Regions from separate parts of the Streptomyces sp. 2-1 genome, predicted to be linked through region 1. Evidence: riboswitches for the same ligand, from Rfam matches in the RefSeq annotation. Region 1 holds a riboswitch; the other holds the start of a gene.
The links. A riboswitch is a leader RNA that binds a small molecule or an ion and turns the genes downstream of it on or off. The one in region 1 is predicted to bind ZMP and ZTP.
Positions count from the first base shown of each region.

Region 2: linked by a shared signal. The riboswitch ahead of ACN20J_RS44300 (bifunctional 5,10-methylenetetrahydrofolate dehydrogenase/5,10-methenyltetrahydrofolate cyclohydrolase) and the one ahead of ACN20J_RS30390 (glycine hydroxymethyltransferase) in region 1 are both predicted to bind ZMP and ZTP.

Region 1 covers NZ_CP183383.1:6,877,671-6,882,073, reverse strand. Annotated here, with positions in the region: gene ACN20J_RS30395 (hypothetical protein) at 184-699, shown strand; gene ACN20J_RS30390 (glycine hydroxymethyltransferase) at 715-2,160, opposite strand; ZMP/ZTP riboswitch at 2,193-2,279, opposite strand; gene rocD (ornithine--oxo-acid transaminase) at 2,453-3,658, shown strand; gene ACN20J_RS30380 (glutathionylspermidine synthase family protein) at 3,767-4,403, opposite strand, start outside.
Region 2 covers NZ_CP183383.1:10,142,332-10,146,734, reverse strand. Annotated here, with positions in the region: gene ACN20J_RS44320 (hypothetical protein) at 1-659, shown strand, start outside; gene ACN20J_RS44315 (hypothetical protein) at 1,007-1,234, opposite strand; gene ACN20J_RS44310 (hypothetical protein) at 1,365-1,661, opposite strand; gene ACN20J_RS44305 (nuclear transport factor 2 family protein) at 1,849-2,223, shown strand; ZMP/ZTP riboswitch at 2,522-2,608, shown strand; gene ACN20J_RS44300 (bifunctional 5,10-methylenetetrahydrofolate dehydrogenase/5,10-methenyltetrahydrofolate cyclohydrolase) at 2,629-3,477, shown strand; gene ACN20J_RS44295 (CU044_5270 family protein) at 3,478-4,403, opposite strand, start outside.

The DNA of each region.
Region 1 (4,403 bases):
GCGCTTGTCGTCGTGGCTCTCGCCGGGCTCGGGGCGCCTCGGGCACACGCGGCGGTGCCGTCCGCGGCCCCAATATCGCCATCGCCATCGCCATCGCCATCGACGCCGGCCCCGGCGCCGGATCCCGACGTTCCGAACCTGGCCGTGGTCATGGCGGGGGACGGCAGCGGGCGAACGACGAGCGTGCGTTCGGGGGATCCGTACTTCGCGCGGCTCTGGCGGCTGTTGGGGCCGTCGGCCACGGACACGGAGAAGGTTCCGCAGGAGTGGCTGGAGGGCGACTTTCCTGCCGTGCGGGCCACCGTGATCTGGGGGACTACCGGCGTGGGCGGCTGGCCCGAGACGGAGAGTGCGCCCGGGGGCGACATCTATATGGGGCGCCAGGACCAGCTGTTTCTCGCGGACGACGGCACACCCTGGATACGGAGCGACCCGGCGGTCGACGTGAACGACGACGACATCCGCTGGCATCGGGCACCGCGGTCGGTCTACGACCAGTTGGAGGGGAAGGAGTTGTTCGGTCCGGGGCGCGTGACGGGCGGTGCGGCCGGTCCCGCGGGCGGCCCGGGGTGGGCGATAGCCGGACTCGCGGCGGGCCTCGCCCTCGGCTCGGGCGGCACCCTGCTGATACGCCGCGCGGCGGCCGGGCGTGAGCCTGGGCCGCCGCGGGAGTCACGACAGGAGTTGATCGACTTGTGAGTCGGGGCCTCGGTCTCAGCCGAGGTCGATCTCCGGGTAGAGCGGGAAGCCGGTCAGGAGGTCGGTCGCCCGGTGGGAGATCTCGTCGGCGATCTTCGGGTCCAGGATGTGCTGGGCCTTGGAAGGGGCGCCCTTGGCGGTGGTGCCGGGCTCCGTGGTGGCGAGGACGCGGTCGATGAGGCCGGCGATCTCGTCCATCTCGGTGGCGCCGAGGCCACGGGTGGTCAGGGCCGGGGTGCCGATGCGGATGCCGGAGGTGTACCAGGCGCCGTTCGGGTCGGCGGGGATGGCGTTGCGGTTGGTGACGATGCCCGAGTCGAGCAGGGCGGACTCGGCCTGGCGGCCGGTGAGGCCGTAGGAGGAGGCGACGTCGATGAGGTTGAGGTGGTTGTCGGTGCCGCCGGTGACCAGCGTGGCGCCGCGTCGCATCAGGCCCTCGGCGAGAGCGCGGGCGTTGTCGACGACGGCCTGGGCGTAGTCGCGGAACTCGGGGCGGCGGGCCTCGGCGAGTGCGACCGCCTTGGCGGCCATGACGTGCGGAAGGGGGCCGCCGAGAACCATCGGGCAGCCGCGGTCGACCTGGTCGGCGAGGGAGGAGTCGCACAGGACCATGCCGCCGCGCGGGCCGCGCAGCGACTTGTGCGTGGTCGTGGTGACGATCTGGGCGTGCGGCACCGGGTCGAAGTCGCCGGTGAGGACCTTGCCGGCGACGAGGCCCGCGAAGTGCGCCATGTCGACCATGAGCGTGGCGCCGACCTCGTCGGCGATCTCCCGCATGATCCGGAAGTTCACGAGACGGGGGTAGGCGGAGTAGCCAGCGACGATGATCAGGGGCTTGAACTCACGGGCGGAGGTGCGCAGGGCCTCGTAGTCGATGAGGCCGGTGGCGGGGTCGGTGCCGTAGGAGCGCTGGTCGAACATCTTGCCGGAGATGTTCGGGCGGAAGCCGTGGGTGAGGTGGCCGCCGGCGTCCAGGGACATGCCGAGCATGCGCTGGTTGCCGAAGGCCTGGCGCAGTTCGGCCCAGTCGGCGTCGGAGAGGTCGTTGACGTTGCGGACGCCGGCCTTCTGCAGGGCGGGGGCCTCGACGCGGGCGGCGAGGACGGCCCAGAAGGCGACGAGGTTGGCGTCGATGCCGGAGTGCGGCTGGGCGTAGGCGTGCTCGGCGCCGAAGAGCTCGCGGGCGTGCTCGGCGGCGAGGGCCTCGACGGTGTCCACGTTGCGGCAGCCGGCGTAGAAGCGGCGGCCGACGGTGCCTTCGGCGTACTTGTCGCTGAACCAGTTGCCCATCGCGAGGAGGGTGGCCGGGGAGGCGTAGTTCTCGGAGGCGATCAGCTTGAGCATCTCGCGCTGGTCGGCGACTTCCTGCCCGATGGCGTCGGCGACGCGGGGCTCGACGGCGCGGATCACTTCGAGGGCGCTGCGGAAGGCGGTGGATTCGTTGGAGAGGGGCTCTGGCATGACGGCCTCCGGACGTGGGCGTTCGGCGTTCACGGTTCGGCCCAGGCGCACGGCACACAGTTCATGGGCCGCTCCCCGATGGTCCATCCCATCCCAGCGCGCCAGTCACGGCCCGTGGATCAGCGTACCGGGCGCGCCGGTTCACCGGGTTCCCGCGTCCACCATGCGAGCGACGATAGGAAAGGGGCCACACGCAGTCGTACGGCCGGCAGGGAGGCGGGCCGGAGCTCTGGCACAGAAGCGGGAAAAGAAGCAGGTCACGAGCCCTTGTGCGGCCGGAAACGGAGACCCCGTGAGCACCACCGAAGAACTGATCGCCTCGGCCGAAGCGCACAGCGCGCCCACCTACCACCCGCTGCCGGTCGTCGTGGCGACGGCGGACGGGGCCTGGATGACGGATGTCGAGGGGCGCCGCTATCTGGATCTGCTGGCCGGGTATTCGGCGCTGAATTTCGGTCACGGCAACAGGCGGCTGATCGAGGCGGCGAAGGCGCAGCTGGAGCGGGTGACGTTGACGTCGCGGGCGTTCCATCACGACAGGTTCGCCGAGTTCTGCGCGCGGCTGGCCGAGTTGTGCGGCATGGAGATGGTGCTGCCGATGAACACGGGCGCGGAGGCGGTCGAGTCGGCCGTGAAGACCGCCCGAAAGTGGGGGTACCGGGTCAAGGGCGTGCCCGAGGGGATGGCGAAGGTCGTCGTGGCGGGCAACAACTTCCACGGGCGTACGACGACGATCATCAGCTTCTCCACGGATTCCGAGGCGCGGGCGGACTTCGGTCCGTACACGCCGGGCTTCGAGATCGTGCCGTACGGGGATCTGACGGCGATGCGCGCGGCGGTCACGGAGAACACGGTGGCCGTGCTGCTGGAGCCCATTCAGGGCGAGGCGGGGGTGCTGGTGCCGCCGGCCGGTTATCTCGCGGGCGTACGGGAGCTGACGCGGGAGCGGAACGTGCTGTTCGTAGCGGACGAGATCCAGTCGGGCCTCGGGCGGACGGGGCGGACCTTCGCGTGTGAGCACGAGGGGGTCGTGCCGGACATGTATGTGCTGGGCAAGGCGCTCGGGGGCGGGGTCGTGCCGGTGTCGGCGGTGGTGTCGTCGCGCGAGGTGCTCGGGGTGTTCCGGCCGGGTGAGCACGGGTCGACGTTCGGCGGGAATCCGCTGGCCTGTGCGGTGGCACTGGAGGTGATCGCGATGTTGCGGTCGGGCGAGTACCAGCGGCGGGCCACCGAGCTGGGCGACCATCTGCACCGGGAGCTGGGGCAGTTGGCCGGTTCGGGCCGGATCACCCAGGTGCGGGGGCGCGGGCTGTGGGCGGGGATCGACATCGACCCGGTGTACGGCACGGGGCGGGAGATCTCCGAGAAGCTGATGGACCGGGGTGTGCTGGTCAAGGACACCCATGGGTCCACGGTCCGGATCGCGCCGCCGCTGGTGATCAGTAAGGAGGACCTGGACTGGGGGCTGGCGCAGCTGCGGGGTGTGCTGGGGGTGTGACCGGCCCCTCCGGTCTCGCCGGTCTCGCAGGCCCCTCTGATCCCGCAGGCCCCTCTGGTCTCGCCGGACCGGGGGCGCCCGGCGCGGTGCCGGTGGACAGCCGGGGGGTCACAGGATCACGTGCGGCAGGAAGCGGGCGTACTCGTCCGTGATCAGGCCGGAGGATTCGCGGATGCCGAGGCCTGCCGACTCGTTCTCGACGACCCAGGCTCCGAGGACGACGCGGTTGCCGTCGAAGGAAGGGAGATGTGCCAACTCCTGGTAGCAGCAGGGTTCTTCGCGGAGGACGGGAGCGGAGCCCGGTTCGTGGACCGTGACTCCGGCGCCCTCGCGGCCGAGCAGGGGCTTGGCCACGTATCCGCGGGTGGTGGCCAGTTCGCGTGGGCCGTCGAGGTAGGCGGGGAGGAGGTTGGGGTGGTCCGGGTACAGCTCCCAGAGGATCGCGAGGAGGGCCTTGTTGCTGAGCAGCATCTTCCAGGCCGGCTCGATCCACATCGTGGTCCCCGTGCCGCCGCCGTTGTCGAGGGTGGCGAGGACGTGCGGGGCGAAGCGGTCGGTGGTGAGCCATTCCCAGGGGTAGAGCTTGAAGCAGCTGCGGATGAAGCGGAGTTGCTTGTCGACGAAGCGGCCGGAGAGGCGGTCCCAGCCGATCTCCTCCATGGCGATCCAGGAGGTGTCGAGGCCGGCCTGTTCCGCGGTCTCCTTCAGATAGGCGACGGTCATCAGGTCCTCGCCGAGTTCGTCG
Region 2 (4,403 bases), 3.3 Mb from region 1:
TCGACATGCGCCTCTCACGCGGTCTCGGCGTACGCATCGACAACCGCGGCGACACCAGCCAGTGGACACGCAACGTCCGGATCGACAACGTGTACGTCTCCGGGGCGAGCAGCCACGCCGTGGAGACGTACGGGGTCGACGGCCTCACCATCGGCACGGTCACCGCGCGCAATGTGGGCGAGTCCGGTCTCCTGCTGAACCAGACCATCAATGCGACGGTCGCGAAGGTCGACGCGGACGGCGCGGGCGCCGGTACGGGTTACGCGGCCTTCCGCATGGCCAACCGCAACGGCCGGATCGGCAGCGCGTACCCGACCAATGTGCGGGTCGGCGAGGTCGTGGCGCGCGGCGGTGGCCGGGGCGTCTTCTGCGTCTCCGAGAGCGGCGGCGCGACCATCGACCGGGTGACCATCTCCAACACCGGCAACAACGCGATCCTGATCGAGAACTGCTACAACGTGAACCTCGCCGCCCAGAGCGGCAGTGTCACGGGCGGCGGCGAGATCCGGCTGGCGGCCCGCTCGGAGTTCCCCAACAACTCGGACATCACCGTCCAGAACCTGAGGGTGACCAACTCCTCGATCAGGGAGAGCCCTTGCGGCGACAACACCACGTTCCGCAACAACACCCTGGTCAACAGCACCCAGACCATCTGCTGACGTCCGCCAGTGGCCGGTACGGCAGTCAGGAGGGCGCGGTCAGTAGGCGTGGTCATTAGGACGCGGTCAGTGGGGCGATCAATAGGGCAGGAGTCGGCCCGAGGGGGTCCTGCGGTCGATCGTCGTGTCGCGCGCGGTGGTCGTGCGGCGGGTGGGACGGATGCGGATCCGGCGGTTCATGGCGGCCTCCTCATTCCTGGTACCACCAGCCTCCGCGCCGCCGCGCCCTCACACATCGTGCCCATGGAGGCCTTCGTCCTGGTCCCGTGGCGGCAGTCCCCATGGACGAGGTACTACCGAGGAAGGACGTGGGCCCCTACATGCGCCCTCTCACCTGCGCCCGGCCGTCAGGGGCGGCGCGGCTCCGGCCCCCAGTAGGACGGTCCTCCGCCACGCCACTCGATCAGCGGTGACACGGCGACCTCGTTCTCGTCGAACTCCAGGCCCGCGCGGCGCAGGAACTCGACGACGTCCGGGAGGTTCATGGCGACGCCGATCGGCTCGCCGTGGACCGTCACGCGCCTGCCGCCTTCCTCCTGCGGCGGGTGCACGACCACTACGGGATGTTCCGACATGCCCTCAGCCTCACCCGGACCGCCCCGGCGCGCATCCGGGGGCCACCGCCGTTTCGCCTGGAACGACGTCGGCGCGCGCCTCCCCACGAGACGCGCGCCGACGGACCGGGCCGTTCGGTACTCGACGGCCCTACTCGACGGCCCCGACCAGTCCCATGGCGGGGGCCGCGAGGTCGGTCACCTGGTGGAGCTGCTCCAGCTGGTAGAGGCCGTTCAGCTCGTTGAGCTTGTCGAGCTGGTCGGAGACCCTCGGCATCTGGGCCTTGTGCTCCGCGGGAAGGTCGCTCACGGCGAGCGAGTCGAGCATCGCGATGGGGTTCACCTTTCCCGTCTCCGGGGTGGTGGCAGCGCTCGCGGACGGTACGGCAAGGCCCGTGACGCCGACGGCGAGGCCAACGGCGGCGACGATACGTCGTGTTGAGATCATGCCTTCAGCAACGGTGGCGGGCCGTCCACGGACACGGCCGCACCGGGCCCCTCACCCGACAGGCTCATCGGTCCGCCTGCGCTTGCCGTGGCCGCCGTGCCGGAGGAGTCTCAGAAGGGAGAGGCCCTCGACGGCCCGCTCCGCAGCGGGCCGCGGCCTTCGCCAGTGGTCCACAAGGAGGTCCACCATGGGCACTGCGGCAAGCCCCGCCTTCAACACCGAAACGCTGCGCCGGGGCATCGAAGGCCAGAACGCGTCGGCGCTCCTGTCGCTGTACGCGGACGACGCGGAGATGCGCGTCGTCGACCGCAACACCCAGCCCAGCCACCCCAAGGTCATGCACGGCCGCGAGCAGATCCGCGAGATGCTCGACGACGTCTACAGCCGCGACATGACACACAAGATGGAGCAGTGTGTGATCCAGGGCGACCATGTCGCCTTCACCGAGTCCTGTCAGTACGCGGACGGCGTCAGGGTGCTCATGAGTTCGATGATGTCGCTGCGCGACGGGAAGATCGTCGACCAGACGGTGCTGCAGGTATGGGACGCCGAAGAGGTGTAAGGGGAATGCCGAGGGTCCGGATCACGACCCGTCTGACCTGGACCTTTTCGGCTCAGTCGCGTCCGGCGAGGCCTCTGCGGCCTCGACCGGCTTCCGGAGCTGGTCGGCGCGTGTCCGCTTCTCTCCTGCTGACAGCACTGAGAGCAGCCCGTTCTCGCCATGCTCTTCGGAAGCCGCGTGCCGCTCGAACGCGTCGTATCCCGCCTCGGTGAGCCGTACGTGGACCCGACGGCCGGGCCGGAGGAAGACGCCTACGGCCCGGCTCGACGACAATGCCACTCCGGCGACGCGTACTGTGGTGGCAGGCCGTGACTGGCGCTGAGGTGGAGTACCACCGGGGAGCGGCCCGACACACACGTCTTCGCCGCGCGCCTGGGCATCTTCTACGACGCTCAGGAGTGGCTCATGTCCCAGGCGCAGCTGATGGACGGCACCGGTCTCGCCCGGCGGATCGTCGACGAGACGGCCAAGCGGGCGGCCGACCTCACCGAACGCACGGGGGTGGCGCCCTGTCTCGCCACCGTGCTGGTGGGCGAGGACCCCGCCTCCGTCACGTACGTACGGATGAAGCAGAACCGTTCCCGCAAGGCGGGTATCGAGTCGCGGCACGTGGCTCTGCCCGCCGGGACCACGACGGACGAGCTGATCGGCACGCTCACCGAGCTGTCCGCCGACCCCACCGTGCACGGCATCCTGTTGCAGCACCCGATGGGGCACCACATCGACGAGCGCGCGGCGTTCGAGGCGATCGCTCCGGAGAAGGACGTCGACGGGGTCACGCTGGCGTCCTTCTCGGCGATGAGCTTCGGTCTGCCGGGCTTCGCGTCGTGTACGCCCGGCGGGATCATGCGGCTCCTGGACGAGTACGACGTCGACCCGGCCGGTAAGCGGGCCGTCGTGGTGGGCCGCAGCGCGATCCTCGGCAAGCCGGTGGGGATGCTGCTGCTCGGCCGCGACGCCACGGTGACGTACTGCCACTCGCGCACGGCCGACCTGTCGGCGGCCGTGCGGGAGGCGGACATCGTGGTGGCCGCCGTGGGGCGGCCCCGGCTGATCCGCGGCGAGGACATCAAACCGGGCGCGGTAGTCGTCGACGCCGGTTACAACCCCGGCAACATAGGCGACGTCGACTTCGACAGCGCACGGGAGCGGGCCTCGCTGATCACTCCCGTACCGGGCGGGGTCGGTCCGATGACGATCGCCACACTGCTGGCCCAGACCGTCGAGGCGGCCACGCGGCAGACCGGCGCCTGATCAGCGAATCCACGCGCTGTAGTCCATGACGTCACCGGCCTTGAGTCCGTACTCGGGCTCGGCGGTCGTGGCGGTGCTCTCCAGGCCGAGGACGGCACCGGTGACCGGATCCATGATCAGCATCTGCCGGTAGCCGGTGCCGTCGTACAGGTACGCCTGACCGTGCCGGCCCAGGCGATCGGTCACCTGGCCGACGGACCGCAGTCCGTCGGCGTCCGCGAGGACTCGGGCGAGTGCCGCGTCCTCACGGGTGCCGAGGGTCCAGGTGTCGAGCAACAGCCGTGTGGCGTCCAGCAGTTCGGGCGTGGTCAGCGGGGTGTCGGTGTGCTGCGCCTCCTGCAGATAGGCGCGCAGCCGCTCGGCGTCATGCGGCGGTGGCGACTCGGGCGGGGCGTCGCTCCAGCTCGGTGGGAAGGTCTGCTCGCTGATGACGTGACCGTCGTCGACGAGGCCCGGATCGCCGTCCGCGTCGGAGAGGACCGGCCGGCCCGGGTGGCGCGGGTCGGTCGCGACGACCAGTTCCGTGTGGCTGTCGTCCGCGTTCCAGCGCACGATGCGCTCCACGGGGAGCGTGATCGGAGGCTTGTCCTCCGACATGCCCATGCTCCACGACTGCACATGCGTGCCCTTGCGGGGACCGGACGAACCGTCCGCGGCTGCCCCGCGCGCACGCTCGGCCAGCCGGTCCAGCGGTACGGGGGTGGAGTCCGCCCGGACCACCAGCGGGCGCGGCGCGGCCACGGCGGGGGTGGTGCTCGGGCCCGCGAGGAGGAGCGCGAGGGAGGTCACGGCGACGGCCGCGGTCGTCGCGAGGGCCCACACCAGACGCGTACGGCGGGGGCGGGGGCCGCGCAGCAGTCGACCGAGGCTGCCACGGCCGGGCAGGAAGCGGCCCGGCCTCGGGCGCTCGTCGGCCGGCGGTCCCA